DNA from 2 places in the Metabacillus sp. KH_069 genome. Region 2 is predicted to be linked to the other one. Evidence: riboswitches for the same ligand, from Rfam matches in the RefSeq annotation. Region 2 holds a riboswitch; the other holds the start of a gene.
What was found. A riboswitch is a leader RNA that binds a small molecule or an ion and turns the genes downstream of it on or off. The one in region 2 is predicted to bind S-adenosylmethionine.
Positions count from the first base shown of each region.

Region 1 (8,983 bases), 1.6 Mb from region 2:
TCTGCCTGATTTTTTTCATTTAGAGCCTGTCCTGTTTCATCTTTTAAAGCTGTAAATTTATTTGAAGCCTTTTGCAGAGCTTGTTTCGTATTTTTATCCTTCACGATTTGATTTAATTCTTCTAAAAGCTTTTCATTTCTCTGCAGTGCTTGAAGGGTTTCTTCTTTTTGGGCATCTGTCAATGAAAAGGCAAAGTTGTTGAGGCTTTGCTTTGTTACAGTAAGCTCTCCCTGCAATTTTTCAATATTTAAAAGGACTGGAACTTCATTTTGATTAGATGATTGAATGGACAGCATATTTACAATAATAAAGCCAATCATCAAGGTAGCCATAATTATGATGCTGAGTGAATTCAGCAAAAGCTTTTTCTTAAGTGACACAAGTCTTCCCCCTAGTTGCCTTCTGCTAATTTTTTCTGCCATTCATCAAGGGTTTTCTGCTGATCTTCCGTAAGCGAAATAACACGGATTGGCGCCAGCTGAACGCCATTGTCTTTTAAACCTAATTCAATATGACCATCAGGTACTTCTTTTTCCCTTACATACTCTTTAAGCAGCTTGTAGATTCCCACGTCTACATTTTTGAGCATAGAAGTTATCACTGATTTTTCTGCGTAAAAATACTGATCACTGTCAACCCCTATTGCGTAAACACCGTTATCTTGAGCTGCTTTTAGTGCACCTACTCCAGTAAAACCAGCGGCAGCATATAAAACATCAGCCTGATTGCCAATCATTTTTTCCCCTATTTCACTTCCAAGTTTATCGTCGCCGAAATCATTGGCATATTCCGTTATTATTTTTATATCCGGGTTAATTGCCTTTGCTCCTTCTGAAAATCCATCGGCAAACTTATTGATAAGCGGAACATCTGCTCCGCCAATGAATCCGACTGTATTGGATTTCGATGTCATGGCAGCAGCAGCTCCTGCTAAGAAGCTGCCCTCTTTCTCTTTAAACGTAATCGACGTGATGTTATCCATCTCTGAAACAGCATCAATTAAGATGAATTTCTGTTCAGGATATTTTTTTGCTGTTTTCTCAAGATCCTCCTGAACCATAAAACCAAGTCCGATAACTAAGTCATTGCCTTCTTTAACTAATTCAGTTAATCCCTTTTCATAGGTCCCGGTATCTTTAATTTCTCTGTAATCGAATAAAATTCCAAGCTCATCACGTGATTTCATTAGTCCTGCAAATGCTGAATCACTAAATGACTGATCGCCAAGTCCGACATCAGACAACATAATGCCCACCTTTATCTTATCTTCTGACTTACTAACAGATTCGGATTTTCCGCAGCCTGAAAGCAGCATCATGAGGCAAAACGAAAGCACGATCGCTCTATGATTTCTTTTCATTGATGGTTTCTCTCCCTTTAAAAGTATCTCCTCATGTCATATCGACTGATTTTCGAAAATCTTTATTATTTATTATTGGAAGGGTTTTGTGTGCAATATTTTTATGGGATGACAGAACCTCAGAATACTATCAGCCAATTTTTGATTTTATCCGCCGCCACCTGAGTTTTCATCTACCAAACTTGTAATTGTCCAAAAAAAAAGCTGTTTTCGTATAGATTGTTGTTATTCATTATAAATGTTGCCCGCTCCTTGCAGCGAGAGGAACTTGCTTTCCGCGGGGAGCATGGGGCTCTATTTCCCGCAGGAGTCAAGTTTATCCGCTGCCATCCACTAAGGGTTTTTAACATTTCGTCTAATAGCAACAATGTTTACAAAGAGCAAAAAAAACAGCAAGCGATCAACTCGCTTACTGTTCCTTTTTGAAATATGTCCAGCCGTCTTCCTGATAAACTTTCCCGGCTTTCATTAATGATCCGATTGCACGCTTGAACGCGCCTTTGCTCATGTTAAAGCGTTCTTTAATATCTTCAGGATCGCTTTTATCGAAGAATGGCATCGCTCCGCCTCTTGATTCCATGTAATCATAAAGCTGCTGAGCGTCTGCATCCAATGCTTCATGCTTTCTTGGAAGAAGGGATACGTTGATTGTTCCATCTTCTTTAACATCAATTACGCGTCCTGTTACAAGTTCCCCTAGACGAGGCTCTCTTTTACGCTGCGAAGAGTGAATGAATCCTTTGTAGCCTTCTTCGGTGATTATGTATGAGCCGGCAATAATCATTCTGTACACTCTGCCTGTCACGGTTTGGTTGTTGGCAGCACCTTCCGCTGAGACAATATTCTCCTGCATGACATCTTCCGTTGCAAGCTTCGTGAAAAACCTGCCATTTTTCGTTACCTTCAAAGAACAATAAAGCATGTCCCCCTCTTCAGGCCAGACCTCAATAAATGCGGGAAGAATATCATTTGCCACCAGCGCATCCTTGGATAAGCCGATGTCAACAAATGCTCCCATATCTTCTCTTACACTTACAACCTCAACCCAGTCATAATGATCCTCAGTAATTTTCGGTTTTTTCATTGTTGCAGCAAGACGATCCTCATGATCGACAATAATATAAACCTCAATCTCTTCTTTGCCTTCGATTGGCTCCGTGATTTCGGTTTTGTGAAGCAGCACACGGCTTTCTCCGTCTGTCAAATAGTATCCATAATCTAATTTTTCATCTATTGAAAGCGTCATAAACGTTCCTGGATTCATCAGTGATTTTCGTTCCTTTCTTTTGCAGGTTGCATTTGCTGTTATTGTTAAACTGATTAGGTGGGCAGACTTTGGATTTTGTCTTATCCGGCTCCAGCTCCCAACCCCTCGGTCAGAACGGCTCCGCACTTCGGTTTGTCCGGCTCCATCGCCTAACTCCTCGGCCAGAACGGCTCCGCCAGGAAAAGCAAAAAGCGCCTTTCCTGGCGGAGCCTTATCTGTCTGTCGGAGCTAAACAGGCGATTCCGCACTTCATGTGTTGTTATCCCAAGTCCATTCTACTATAATCTAAGAATAATACAAAGTTCTTGGAGGGATTCTTATGGCGAAGGATAGTTCGTTTGATATTGTGTCGAAAGTGGATATGCCTGAGGTGACGAATGCGATTACGATGACAATGAAGGAAATCGGCACGCGCTATGATTTTAAAGGGAGCAAAAGCAGCATTTCTCTTGAAAAAGAAGAGATTGTTCTAGTCTCAGATGATGAGTTTAAAATGGATCAGTTAAAGGATGTTTTTGTTTCCAAACTGATTAAGCGCAATGTGGCGACCAGGAATATTGATTACGGCAAGATTGAAGGCGCATCCGGCGGTACGATTCGCCAGCGTGCTAAGCTGATTCAGGGTATTGATAAGGATAATGCGAAAAAGATTAATGCCATTATTAAAAATTCTGGTTTAAAAGTAAAAACACAGGTTCAGGATGATCAGGTCCGCGTAACCGGCAAAAATAAGGACGACCTTCAGCAGGTAATTGCAGCCGTTCGCGGTGCAGACTTGCCGATTGACGTCCAGTTTCTTAATTTCAGATAAAGTGAACGAACACCCGGGCTCTTCTCAGCCGGGTGTTTGTTTAGCTGTTCGGCAGGTTTTCCTTTTGATCTATCCTCAATAAATTCCCCGTCTATTCAGAAAACTTTTACTTTTGTATTGAATCTATCCGAAAAAACATGTAAATTAGATATAATATCTTTTTGCTAATTTCATATTTCACCATTCTTATCTAGAGAAGCTGAGGGACTGGCCCTTTGAAGCTTCAGCAACCTGGCATAATGAAACCATCTGTATTCAGCAGAGCTTTCATTCCAAGGTGCTAATTCCAGCGATGCATCCATCGAACGATAAGAAGAAGTCCTGAACGTTCAAAAGTCTTCTTCTTGGAAGGCTTTTTTTGTTTTCTTTACTTGCATGAAGGAGGTTTGGAGTTTGACACTTTTAAACGATTTACAGAACAAGATCCTGATTGGCGACGGAGCAATGGGAACACTGCTTTATTCTCACGGAGTGGACCGATGTTTCGAAGAATTGAATTTATCAAAGCCTGATGAAATCTTAAATGTCCATAAGGCTTATATTGCAGCCGGTGCGGATGTTATTCAGACAAATACGTACGGCGCCAATTATATTAAGCTTTCAAGATACGGATTAGAAGATGAAGTGAGAGCGATCAACCGTACTGCTGTGCAGATTGCCAAAAAAGCAGCAGCCGGCAATGACACTTATGTTCTCGGCACAATTGGAGGCATCCGTGCTTTCAAAAAAAACGCCTATTCTCTTGAAGACATTAAAAGAAATTTCAGGGAACAGCTTTACCTTTTGCTCAGTGAAGAGGTCGACGGCCTTCTGCTTGAAACCTATTATGATCTCGAGGAAATAAAAACAGTATTAGAGATAGCGAGAAAAGAAACGAATATCCCGATTATTACAAACATCTCCCTGCACGAAATCGGGGTGCTGCAGGACGGAACACCTCTGCATGAAGGCCTTTCTCAGCTTGAAGCACTTGGTGCGGATGTTGTCGGGCTGAATTGCAGACTGGGACCTTACCATATGCTTTCTTCACTTGAAGAAATTCCGCTGCCTGATAAAGCGTACTTATCTGTTTATCCAAACAGCAGCTTGCCTACTCTTGAAGAAGGCAGACTTGTGTATGGCTCAGGAGAAAAATATTTTGCAGAAAGTGCTCTTGCCTTCAGAAATCAGGGAGCAAGACTGATCGGCGGGTGCTGCGGCACAACGCCATTGCACATTGAAGCAATGGCAGCAGCGCTTAAAGGCCTGGCTCCAGTTACAGAGAAGAAAGTGAAAATCAGAAAAGAAGAGATTTCTGTCACGTCAGCAGCGGAAAGAAAGTACCCTCCCCTGCAGGAAATAGTGAGCGAGAAACGTTCTCTGATTGTAGAACTTGATCCTCCTAAAAAACTTGGAATAGACAAATTTTTAAAAGGAGCAAAAGCTCTGCAGGCTGCTGGAATCGATGCCTTAACTCTTGCAGATAACTCGCTTGCGTCACCGCGGATTAGCAATGTTGCTGTTGGGTCCATCGTTCAGCAAACACTTGGGCTCAGGTCTTTAATTCATATTACATGCCGCGACCGCAATTTAATTGGCCTTCAATCTCATTTGATGGGTCTTCATACACTTGGACTTACAGATGTCTTAGCAATCACAGGCGATCCATCAAAAATCGGGGATTTTCCGGGAGCAACATCGGTTTATGATCTTTCATCATTTGATTTGATCAGCTTAATCAAGCAATTTAACGACGGCCTTTCTTATTCAGGTAAACCGCTTGGAGAAAAAACCAATTTCTCAGTAGCTGCCGCGTTTAACCCTAATGTCAAATATCTTGATAAAGCGGTAAAAAGGCTTGAGAAAAAAATTGCCTGCGGGGCAGATTATTTCATCTCACAGCCCATTTACTCAGAAAAACAGCTGATTGATGTATATGAAGAAACAAAGCATTTAACCGTGCCAATCTATATCGGCATTATGCCGCTCACAAGCAGCCGCAACGCAGAGTTTATTCATAACGAAATTCCTGGCATTACTCTTTCTGACAGTATCCGGGAAAGAATGGCTCAGGCAGGCGATAATCGTGAGAAAGCCTATCAGGAAGGATTGGCTATCGCTAAAAGATTGATTGATGCTGCCTTTGACTTATTTAATGGAATCTACCTAATTACACCATTTTTAAACTATGAATTAACCGTTGAACTGACAAACTACATTCATAAGAAACAAACTGAGGTCAATGAAAGGAAGATTACGCATGTCTGATATAAAAAAACAGCTTGAGAAAAAAATCCTCGTTCTCGACGGAGCGATGGGCACCATGATTCAGGATGCAAATCTTTCAGCAGCTGATTTCGGCGGAGAAGAATACGAGGGCTGCAACGAATATTTAACGATTACTGCACCAGAAGTCATCGAATCCATTCATGATGCTTACTTGAGGGCAAAAGCAGATATTATAGAAACCAACACATTTGGCGCTACTAAAATAGTCCTTGATGAATATAATCTTGGTCACCTCGCTTTTGAATTAAATAAAAAAGCGGCGGAGATTGCAAAGAAGGCAGCTGAAAAGGTTTCAACTCCTGAATGGCCCCGTTATGTTGCAGGCTCAATGGGCCCTACGACAAAAACACTGTCAGTCACAGGCGGAGCAACGTTTGATGAGCTTATTCAAAATTATGAGGAGCAAACACTTGGCCTGCTCGCTGGCGGCACTGATTTGCTCCTGCTTGAAACGAGCCAGGATTTATTAAATGTGAAAGCAGGCTTTCTTGGCATTAAACGCGCCTTTGAACAAGCAGGAAAAGAAATTCCGCTGATGATTTCAGGAACGATTGAACCTATGGGAACGACGCTTGCAGGCCAGGATATTGAAGCCTTTTTCATCTCGCTTGAACACATGAAGCCTTTATCTGTGGGGCTTAACTGTGCAACAGGACCTGAATTTATGACCGACCATATCCGAACACTGTCAGGAATGGCTCATACGGCTGTCAGCTGCTATCCTAATGCGGGATTACCTGATGAGGAAGGGAATTATCATGAATCACCCCGTTCTCTTGCTCAAAAAGTGAAGGGATTTGCAGAGCAGGGCTGGCTGAACATTGTCGGCGGCTGCTGCGGAACGACACCTGCACATATTACTGCCATTGCTGACGCTGTAGGTGAACTCAGGCCCCGCCAAGTTCCGGGACGTGATCCAGCCCATACAGTATCAGGCATCGATCCGCTGATTTATGATGATTCGATGAGGCCGCTATTCGTAGGAGAACGGACTAATGTCATTGGCTCCAGAAAATTTAAACGATTAATCGCGGAGGGGAAATTTGAAGAAGCAGCTGAAATTGCCCGTGCGCAAGTGAAAAATGGCGCACACGTTATTGATATCTGTCTTGCTGATCCAGACCGCGAGGAATTAGAAGATATGGAAGCATTTATGCAGGAAATCACAAAAAAAGTAAAAGCACCGCTTGTCATCGATTCAACCGATGAGAAAGTGATTGAAAAAGCACTCTCCTATTCTCAAGGGAAGGTGATCATCAATTCAATCAACCTAGAAGACGGTGAAGAGAGATTTGACGCTGTCGTACCTCTCATTCACAAATATGGTGCAGCTGTCGTCGTCGGAACGATTGATGAAAAAGGAATGGCGCTTACGGCTGAGCAAAAGCTTGATATCGCTGTTCGTTCATTCGAACTTCTGACGGAGAAACACGGACTAAATCCTTCAGATATCATTTTTGATCCACTCGTTTTTCCTGTAGGAACGGGAGATGAGCAATATATCGGCTCAGCTGAAGAAACGATAAAGGGCATACGTTTAATAAAAGAGCGATTGCCGCAATGCCTGACTATCCTTGGCGTAAGCAATGTATCATTCGGTCTCCCTCCTGTTGGACGCGAAGTGCTGAATGCGGTCTATTTGTATCACTGTACACAGGCAGGACTGGACTACGCAATCGTCAATACAGAGAAACTTGAACGATTTGCGTCCATCCCAAAAGAGGAAATTGAAATGGCAGAAACTCTGCTTTTCAACACAAATGACGAAACATTGGCTGTCTTCACAAACCATTATAGAGGGAAAAAGAAAACGGCAAAAAAACCGGTTCAGTCTCTTCCTCTGGAGGAACGTCTTGCTCAATATGTGGTCGAAGGCACGAAAGAAGGACTTCTTGCAGATCTTGAGATTGCATTAAAAGAGTACGAAGCACCGCTGGATATTATCAATGGCCCTCTAATGAAAGGCATGGCTGAGGTTGGAGAGCTGTTTAATACAAACCAGCTGATTGTTGCTGAAGTACTGCAAAGCGCAGAGGTCATGAAAGCATCTGTCTCCTTTTTAGAGCCTCACATGGAAAAAAAGGATGACAGCGGAAAAGGCAAAATTTTGCTTGCAACTGTCAAAGGTGACGTACATGACATCGGGAAAAATTTAGTCGATATCATCTTAAGCAACAATGGCTACAAGGTTGTGGATTTAGGCATAAAAGTAACTCCCCAGGACTTGATTCTTGCGGTCAAAAAAGAAAATCCTGATATTGTAGGACTATCAGGACTTCTCGTAAAGTCTGCGCAGCAAATGGTTTTGACTGCACAGGATTTAAAAGAAGCTGACATCTCCGTGCCAATCATGGTTGGCGGCGCAGCTTTATCCAGAAAATTTGCAGACGGAAAAATTGCACCTCAATACAGCGGTCCTGTCATTTATGCCAAGGACGCTATGGATGGACTGTCCCTTGCAAACAGGATCAGGGTAGATCCAACGCAATTCAAGAAAAAAGAAGCCATTCTAGAGAAATCTGCAGATAAGAAAGCAACTCCGGCTGTAACTGAATTGCTGGAGAAAAGAGCAGAGCTCACTCCATCTCCGTATTTTCAGCCCGAAGACTGCAAACGGCACATTATTAAAGATATTGAACTGTCACATCTGATTCCCTACATTAACATGCAGATGCTGATCGGCCATCATCTTGGCCTAAAAGGAAAAGTAAAGGAAATGCTTAAAAATAAAGATCCAAAAGCGGTTGCCCTAAAAGAAACAATAGATGAACTTCTAAAACAGGGCTACGAGGAAAAATGGTTTCAGCCTGCAGCTGTCTATCAATTTTTCCCGGCAGAATCTGATGGCAACAATCTGCACATTCTTGATCCTGAAACGGAAAAAAGGCTGCAGACCTTTGAATTCCCAAGGCAATCAAAGCTGCCGCACCGCTGTATATCCGATTATATCCGTCCTAGAAAAGATGATAAACAAAGAGATTATGTCTCCTTCTTTGCCGTAACAGCAGGGAAAAAAGTGAGGGAAATTGCCAACCGCTTTAAAGAGCAGGGTGATTACCTGAAAAGCCATGTAGTACAGGCACTGGCACTTGAGCTTGCTGAAGGTTTGGCAGAACGGACTCACCAGCTGATCCGCGATCAATGGGGTTTTCCAGATCCTCCTGATTTCACTATGGACCAGCGCTTTTCTGCCAAATATCAAGGGCAGCGTTTTTCCTTCGGATACCCTGCCTGTCCGAATCTGGATGACCAGGGGAAATTATTCGACCTCATTGCT
Region 1 covers NZ_CM174460.1:983,652-992,634, reverse strand. Annotated here, with positions in the region: gene AC3ISE_RS04950 (methyl-accepting chemotaxis protein) at 1-380, opposite strand, end outside; gene AC3ISE_RS04945 (BMP family lipoprotein) at 392-1,360, opposite strand; gene AC3ISE_RS04940 (CvfB family protein) at 1,770-2,624, opposite strand; gene AC3ISE_RS04935 (YajQ family cyclic di-GMP-binding protein) at 2,947-3,438, shown strand; SAM riboswitch class I at 3,622-3,753, shown strand; gene AC3ISE_RS04930 (bifunctional homocysteine S-methyltransferase/methylenetetrahydrofolate reductase) at 3,832-5,685, shown strand; gene metH (methionine synthase) at 5,678-8,983, shown strand, end outside.
Region 1: it holds a riboswitch for S-adenosylmethionine, as region 2 does, so the genes downstream of both, AC3ISE_RS04930 (bifunctional homocysteine S-methyltransferase/methylenetetrahydrofolate reductase) here and AC3ISE_RS19170 (methionine ABC transporter ATP-binding protein) in region 2, are expected to answer to the same signal.

Region 2 (8,983 bases):
TGGTAATTGTACCTCTTCTATGAAGGGGTATTTTATTTGAAATTATTTAAGGGAGATGGGGAAAATGGGACAAAAAAAGTATCGGCTTGAAACGGTAAATGTACATGGGGGGCTGCAGAAAGATCCGGCGACAGGAGCGCGGGCTGTGCCGATCTATCAGTCTAACGCTTATGTTTTTAATGATACTGAACACGCATCCGATTTATTTGCCTTAAAGGAGCAGGGTTACATTTATACCCGTATACATAATCCTACATCCACGGTTTTCGAAGAAAGAGTTGCCCAGTTAGAAGGGGGAGTTGGAAGTCTTGCTGTGGCAAGCGGCATGGCAGCAATCACGCTCTCAATATTAAATATTGCCGGAACAGGAGATGAGATTGTCTCTGCCTCAAGCCTTTACGGGGGCACCTACAATCTTTTTCAGACGACATTGCCCAAGTACGGGATTCAGACTAAGTTCGTAAATGCGAATGAACCAGAGAATTTCCGGAACGCCATTACACCGAAAACAAAGGCGATTTTTGCCGAAACAATCGGCAATCCGAGTCTTCAGGTTCTTGACATAGAGGCAGTTGCGAAAATTGCTCATGAAGCAGGAATCCCTTTAATTGTTGATAATACCTTTGCAACTCCGTATTTATGCAGGCCAATCGAGCACGGAGCAGATATTGTTATTCACTCTGCAACGAAATGGCTTCTTGGAAATGGCACGACACTCGGCGGAATTATCGTAGACGGAGGAAAGTTTGATTGGAACTCAAGTAAGTTCCCGGGCTTTACGACTCCAGATCCAAGTTATCACAATCTGGTATATGCGGAGGCATTGCCTGAAGCAGCTTTCATAGTAAAAGCACGGGTTCAGCTTTTGAGGGATTTAGGCCCGGCTATTAGTCCGTTTAATGCCTTTCAATTTAATCTGGGGCTTGAGACCCTTCATGTAAGAATGAAAGAGCATATTTTTAACACGAGAAAAGTTGTTGAATATTTGAATGAGCATCCTGCTGTTAAATGGGTCCTGTACCCGGAAGATGAACAGCATCCTGATAAGAATCTTGCGGATAAATATTTGGCTAAAGGAGCAGGAGCAGTAGTCGTGTTCGGCATTGAAGGCGGCCGTGCAGCAGGTGCAAAGGTCATTAATTCCGTTAATCTTTGGTCACATGTAGCCAATGTCGGAGATGCCAAAAGCCTGATCATTCATCCTGCCAGCACGACACATCAGCAGCTGGATGCAGAAGGATTGAAAAAATCAGGAGTAACAGAAGATTTAATCCGATTGTCAGTTGGAATTGAACATATTGATGACCTTTTAGAGGATCTGGAACAAGCGATTGAACAAGCAACAGGTGTGAAATCATTAATTGAATCATCCGTCTTTTCAAATTAATAAAACACTTTAGGATTGACACCTTCTTTTGACACATGATAAAATCACACTCGTAGTACAAACTCACTGAAATTAAACGTTAATTAATTTAATAAATTGTAAGTCTCTTATCCAGAGAGGTGGAGGGAAAGTGCCCTGCGAAGCCCGGCAACCGTCAATTTTATTGAAAAGGTGCCAATTCACTCAAAGCTGATGTTTATGCTTTGAAAGATGAGAGGAAGGTTCTTCTATTGATATGCCTTTCTGCTCATTTATGCAGAAAGGCATTTTTGTTTAGAGATAAGAAAGTATAAAATTTTGCGCTTCGATGTCTAGCTCCATCGCCCAACTCCTCGGCCAGAACGGCTCCGCCAGTAAAGGCAAAAAGCGCCTTTTCTGTCGGATCCTTATCTGTCTGTCGGAGCTAAACGGGCGCTTGCGCTTTTCTTATCTCATCATGAACCTATACCATTTCGTGCAAAATGATAGTGAGTTGAATTTTGGAAGAAGGTGAAGTCGTGATTACGTTAAAGGATGTCAAAAAAGTCTTTCAATCTAAAAGCGGAAATGTTACCGCGGTTGATTCGGTTGACTTGAACATAAATCAAGGAGAAATTTTCGGAATTATCGGTTATAGCGGTGCTGGAAAAAGCTCATTGATCAGATTGCTTAACGGACTTGAAAAGCCCACAGACGGTTCCATTCAAGTAGCTGGGAGAAAGATTGATAAAATCCGCGGAGATGAGCTGAGAAAAGCAAGACACGAAATCAGCATGATCTTTCAGCATTTTAATCTCCTTTGGTCAAGAACAGTCCGGGAAAATATTTCGTTTCCATTAGAAATCGCCGGAGTAAAGAAAGAGCAGCGGGTAAACCGTGTAGAAGAGCTGATTAAGCTTGTAGGACTTGAAGGACGGGAAGATGCCTATCCATCACAGCTGAGCGGAGGACAAAAGCAGCGTGTCGGAATTGCCAGAGCTCTTGCGAATAATCCAAAGGTTTTGCTTTGTGATGAAGCTACATCAGCACTGGACCCGCAAACAACAGATTCCATTCTCGAGCTGCTTGTAGATATTAACGAGAGGCTCGGTTTAACAATTGTCCTGATTACACATGAAATGCACGTTATCCGTAAAATCTGCCACCGGGTTGCGGTGATGGAAAACGGGCGGATTGTTGAGCAGGGTGAGGTACTTGATGTATTCAAAAAACCTCAGCAGTCTATTACGAAGCGCTTTGTGAAACAAATTACAGAGCCGGACGATACGCAGGAAACAATGGAATTAATTCTTGAGAAATACAAGTACGGAATGGTAATTCAATTAACATTTGTGGGAGATTCAACAGAAAGTCCGCTCATTACGAATCTTATCCGAAATCATCCGATTGAAGTAAATATCCTTCAGGGAAAAATATCTCAAACTCAAAGCGGATCATATGGAACCTTGTTCATTCATATGGACGGGGAACCTGATCAACTGGATAAGGCAATGGCATATATCCGCAGTCAGGAAGTAGAAGCGGAGGTGATTGCGAATGTTTGAGAACGTGAGATGGGAAAATGTATGGGAAGCAACTAGTGAAACCTTATTTATGACAGGATTCTCTGTAGCTGCAACCTTTATCTTGGGTATTATACTCGGACTGCTATTATTCTTAACGTCTAAAGGCGGTATTTGGGAAAATAAACCGGTAAATATCATTATATCTGCATTCGTGAATATTTTCAGATCCATTCCGTTTATTCTTCTGATCATTCTGCTGATTCCTTTTACAAAGGCTATTTTAGATACGTTTCTTGGAGCAAAAGCAGCACTGCCGGCCTTAATCATTGGCGCCGCACCGTTTTACGGGCGGATGGTTGAAATTGCTCTGCGTGAAATTGATAAGGGAGTCATTGAGGCAGCAAGATCAATGGGGGCAAAAACATCCACGATCATCTGGAAGGTGTTAATACCTGAATCATCCCCTGCGCTAATCTCCGGAATTACGGTAACGGCCATTGCTCTTGTCGGCTACACAGCCATGGCGGGGGTAGTCGGAGCCGGGGGACTCGGAAATCTTGCATTTCTTGAAGGCTTTCAGAGGAATAATAATGCTGTAACAATGATTGCGACAATCCTGATATTAGTTATTGTATTTATCATCCAATTTATTGGAGACTTTATCACATCAAAACTAGATAAACGTTAGGGAGGAAATTCAAATGAAGAAATTATTGTTAAGTGCTGTATTCGCAACATCCGCTTTCGCTCTTGCTGCTTGTGGTTCCGGTGGCGGAAACGGAGAAGGAGAAGATACAAAAACGCTTAAAATTGGTGCATCAAATGTACCTCATGCTGAAATCCTTGAAGAGGCACAACCGTTGCTTGAGGAAAAAGGCATTGAACTGGATATCGTGCCGTTCCAGGATTATATCCTGCCAAATAAATCACTTGCTAGTAAAGAAATTGATGCAAACTATTTCCAGCACGTTCCGTATTTAGAGTCTCAAATGGCAGAAAATAAAGACTATGACTTTGTTAATGCAGGCGGCATCCATATCGAGCCAATCGGTGTTTATTCTAAAAAACATAAATCGTTAGAAGATATTCCAGATGGCGGCACAATTATCATGAGTAATTCTGTAGCTGACCACGGCCGCATGCTTTCATTGCTTGAGAGCGAAGGATTAATCACAATTAAAGAAGGTGTCGATAAAACGACTGCAACAGTTGATGATATCGATGAAAACAAAAAAAATCTTAAATTCAAAGCAGATGTAGAAGCAAGCATTCTGCCTCAGGCTTATAACAACGACGAAGGCGATGCCGTTTTAATTAATACGAACTATGCAATTGGTGCAGGTCTCAATCCTCAAAAAGATGCGATTGCACTTGAAGGTTCAGAATCACCATACGTTAACATTATCACTGTCCGCAAAGGCGACGAAAACAAAGAAGAAATCAAAGCTTTAGTTGAAGTGCTTCATTCAAAAGAAATTCAATCATTCATTGAAGAAAAATATGAAGGTGCAGTTGTACCTGTAGACGGAAAATAAAAGGCAAGAGAGCATCGAAACATGGTGCTCTCTTTTTTTGTCTGAAAAGGTCAGTATAATATAGTAGAAATTAGGAATAAATGCTTCCCGAAAAACTCTTTTTACGCATACATCTCCCTCATTTTTTGCATACTAACGGTGATTAATATCAGGAATGGAGCTGAAAAAAGATGCAGCATTTTGAAGCGAGAAACAGCAGTGAAGCCGCTTTGCATAATTACAAAGAGGGTCTCGGTGTTTTTACAGAGAAGATGCCTGAGCTTGCACACCTCTATAATGAATTCACGCAAGAATGTTTTAAAGAAGGAACACTTTCCCAAAAAGAAAAGCAGTTAATTGCGCTGGGCATCAGCATCTATTCACAAGATGAATATTGCATTATTTATCATACAAAAGGGTGCTTAGATCAAGGGGCAAGCGAACAGGAAATATTAGAAACGGTCGGAGTGACTGCAGCATTTGGCGGCGGTGCAGCAATGAGCCAATCGGTTACCTTAGTCCAAGAATGCATCACAGAATTGAATCAGCTTAAGCAATAGCATACTCGAGCATATCGGAGCATTTATATAAGATTGCATTCTTAAATGCTGAAATCATGTATGAGGAACCATGATCCTTTCATATCCATCTATATGATGTTTGAGGCTGTTTTGTCGAGGTGTTATCATGTAATAGTACTAATTGATAAACTTTGAAAGGATGATTCATTATCTACGCAAGTCAGCAAAAGCTTGATTTGAATTACACAACTGAAATGGAAAAAGCCTTAATGCAGTCTCATAAAATGGGATATGCAGTGTACAGCAGAAACCATGAAAAGCGTATGGAAGTAGAAAAGAATCGTGAAAAAGATTATCAGCAAAGCAAACAGCTATTTGCAGAATTAGACCGCAAAATGAATTCATAGAACAATCTTAAAGGAATCAGTCACTGGCTGGTTCCTTTTGAGTTATAAATAAATCAGGCACAATCAGGCAAGCCTCCGAAAAAGTTGTATTCACATTTCATTTGTTATAAAATTAGAATGAGAATAAAATGAGAATGATTAAATTGAGATCTTATAGATTATTGGAGGTATAGTTATTTATGGCAGGTTCTACTTTAGTTATTAAAGATTTACATGTTGAAATCGACGGAAAAGAAATTTTAAAAGGTGTAAACCTTGAAATAAAAGGCGGAGAATTCCACGCGATCATGGGACCAAATGGTACTGGTAAATCCACATTATCATCTGCGATCATGGGGCACCCTAAATATGAGGTAACAAAAGGAAGCATCACACTTGACGGTGAAGATGTTCTTGAGATGGAAGTAGATGAGCGCGCACGTGCAGGTCTATTTTTAGCAATGCAATATCCAAGTGAAATCAGCGGGGTTACTAATGCTGACTTCCTTCGTTCTTCTATTAATGCACGCAAAGAAGAAGGACAGGAAATTTCTTTGATGAAATTCATCCGCAAAATGGACTCTAACATGGAATACCTTGAAATGGATCCTGATATGGCACAGCGTTACCTGAATGAAGGATTCTCAGGCGGAGAGAAAAAACGCAATGAGATTCTTCAATTAATGATGATCGAGCCTAAAATCGCGATTCTTGATGAAATCGATTCAGGTCTTGATATCGATGCATTAAAAGTTGTTTCAAAAGGCATTAATCAAATGCGCAATGAAGATTTCGGCTGCCTGATCATCACTCACTATCAGCGCCTGTTAAACTACATCACACCTGATCATGTACACGTAATGATGCAGGGACGCATCGTTAAATCAGGCGGTCCTGAGCTTTCACAGCGTTTAGAATCAGAAGGCTATGACTGGATTAAACAAGAGCTTGGCATCGAAGACGAAACTGTTGGTCAAGAAGCGTAAGCGTTAGGGGGATTAAGATGACAGTAGAGACGAAATTCAACCACGACTATGTCACGGGTTTCTCAAATGAACTCGGTGAACCGGAATGGCTTAAAGAACTGCGCTTACAAGCTCTTGCAAAAGCTGAAGACCTTGCAATGCCAAGACCGGATAAAACGAAAATTGATAAATGGAATTTTACACAATTCCAGACACATTCAGTTAAAAGCAAACCTTTAGCATCTCTTAATGATTTAAGTGATGAAGTAAAAGCTTTAATCGATCTTGAAGATGAGAATAAAAATCTATATATCCAATTGGATACAACACCGGCTTATACATCTCTGTCTCAGGAATTAAAAGACCAGGGTGTAATATTTACGGATATTCATACGGCTGCACGCGAACATTCTGAGCTTGTGCAAAAGTATTTCATGACTGACGGAGTAAAAGTTGATGAGCATCGTTTAACAGCTCTTCATGCAGCTCTTATGAACGGCGGAGTATTTGTATATGTTCCTAAAAACGTTGAGGTAACAGCACCTCTTCAGGCTGTGTATGTGCATGAAAATCCTGAAACGACTCTTTTCAACCATGTGATCGTTGCAGCAGATGACAACAGCTCTGTCACTTATGTTGAAAACTACATTTCAACGACAGAAACAGAAGGATCGATTTTCAACATTGTAACGGAAGTATTTGCAAACAATAATGCAAAAGTTACTTACGGTGCTGTAGACCATTTAAATAAAGGTGTTACAACGTATGTAAACCGCCGCGGAACTGCTGCACGCGATGCACGTATTGAATGGGCGCTTGGTTTGATGAATGACGGCAATACGATTTCTGAAAACACAACAAACCTGATGGGTGACGGCTCTTATGGAGACACGAAATCTGTTGTTGTCGGACGCGGAAGTCAAATTCAAAACTTCACAACAAAAGTCATTCACTTCGGCAAAAATTCCGAAGGCTACATCTTAAAGCACGGCGTAATGAAAGACAGTGCTTCATCTGTCTTCAACGGCATCGGCAAAATCGAACATGGAGCTTCTAAATCAAATGCAGAGCAGGAATCAAGAGTTCTTATGCTAAGCGAAAAAGCACGCGGAGATGCAAATCCGATTCTATTAATAGATGAGGACGATGTAACCGCTGGACATGCTGCTTCTGTAGGCCGCGTTGATCCGCTTCAATTGTATTACCTGATGAGCCGCGGAATTCCTAAAGTAGAAGCTGAGCGTCTTGTCATTCATGGTTTCCTTGCGCCTGTCGTTAAGGTTCTGCCAATTGAAGGCGTGAAGAAACAGCTTGTTGAGGTAATTGAAAGGAAAGTTAAGTAATGAATATCCAAGATATCCGTTCACTCTTCCCGATATTGGATCAGCAAGTAAATGGACAGAATCTTGTTTATCTTGACAGTGCAGCGACTTCTCAGAAGCCGCTGCCGGTCATTGAAGCGTTAGACCGCTATTATAGAGAATATAATTCAAACGTTCATCGTGGAGTTCATACACTGGGCACTAAAGCTACAGATGGCTACGAGGGAGCGCGCGAAAAGGTAAGAAAGTTCATTAATGCTCATTCTGCAGAAGAAATCATTTTCACACGCGGTGCTACTACTGCATTGAATACAGTAGCAGCAAGCTATGGACGTGCAAATCTTCAAGCCGGCGATGAGATAGTGATTACACATATGGAACACCATGCTAACGTTATACCTTGGCAGCAGCTTGCCAAAGCTACTGGTGCGACACTGAAGTATATTCCTTTGCAGGAGGATGGCACGATTTCCCTTGAAGATGCCCGTGAAACGATTACAGATTCAGCTAAAATTGTTTCTGTCATGCAAGTTTCAAATGTATTGGGAACAATAAATCCTATAAAAGAAATTGCTGAGTTAGCCCACAGCAAAGGTGCGATCATGGTTGTTGACGGTGCGCAAAGTGCTCCGCATATGAAAATTGATGTTCAAGATTTGAATTGTGATTTCTTTGCTTTTTCAGCTCATAAAATGTGCGGCCCGACTGGTGTTGGAGTTCTGTACGGAAAAAAAGCGCTTCTTGAAAACATGGAGCCTGTTGAGTTTGGCGGCGAAATGATTGACTTCGTCGGATTATACGAATCCACATGGAAAGAGCTTCCCTGGAAGTTTGAAGCCGGAACGCCTATTATCGCAGGTGCAATCGGGCTTGGTGCTGCCATTGATTTCCTTGAAGAAATCGGTATTGAAAACATTGAAGCATATGAGCACAAGCTTGCTGATTACGCACTTGAGAGATTGTCGGAAGTTGAAGGAATCACAATATACGGTCCTAAAAAGCGTGCTGGTCTTGTAACGTTCAATATTGAAGATGTGCATCCTCATGATGTTGCCACAGTACTGGATGCTGAAGGCATAGCAGTTCGGGCCGGCCATCACTGTGCACAGCCTTTAATGAAATGGCTGAATGTTTCCTCAACAGCTCGTGCTAGTTTTTACCTGTACAACACAGAAGAAGAAGTTGATAAGCTTGTTGCAGGAATCATAAAAACAAAGGAGTACTTCACGAATGTCTTTTAATAATCTGGACACTCTGTACCGCCAGGTCATTATGGATCACTATAAAAACCCGCGGAACAAAGGTGTACTCGAAGATAGTTTAACTATAGATATGAATAACCCTACATGCGGCGACCGTATTCGCTTAACGCTGCAGATTGAAGACGGCAGCATTACGGATGCA
Region 2 covers NZ_CM174460.1:3,793,636-3,802,618, reverse strand. Annotated here, with positions in the region: gene AC3ISE_RS19175 (O-acetylhomoserine aminocarboxypropyltransferase/cysteine synthase family protein) at 65-1,387, shown strand; SAM riboswitch class I at 1,492-1,604, shown strand; gene AC3ISE_RS19170 (methionine ABC transporter ATP-binding protein) at 1,885-2,910, shown strand; gene AC3ISE_RS19165 (methionine ABC transporter permease) at 2,903-3,559, shown strand; gene AC3ISE_RS19160 (MetQ/NlpA family ABC transporter substrate-binding protein) at 3,573-4,406, shown strand; gene AC3ISE_RS19155 (carboxymuconolactone decarboxylase family protein) at 4,577-4,945, shown strand; gene AC3ISE_RS19150 (YuzK family famiily protein) at 5,143-5,313, shown strand; gene sufC (Fe-S cluster assembly ATPase SufC) at 5,493-6,278, shown strand; gene sufD (Fe-S cluster assembly protein SufD) at 6,296-7,600, shown strand; gene AC3ISE_RS19135 (cysteine desulfurase) at 7,600-8,820, shown strand; gene sufU (Fe-S cluster assembly sulfur transfer protein SufU) at 8,810-8,983, shown strand, end outside.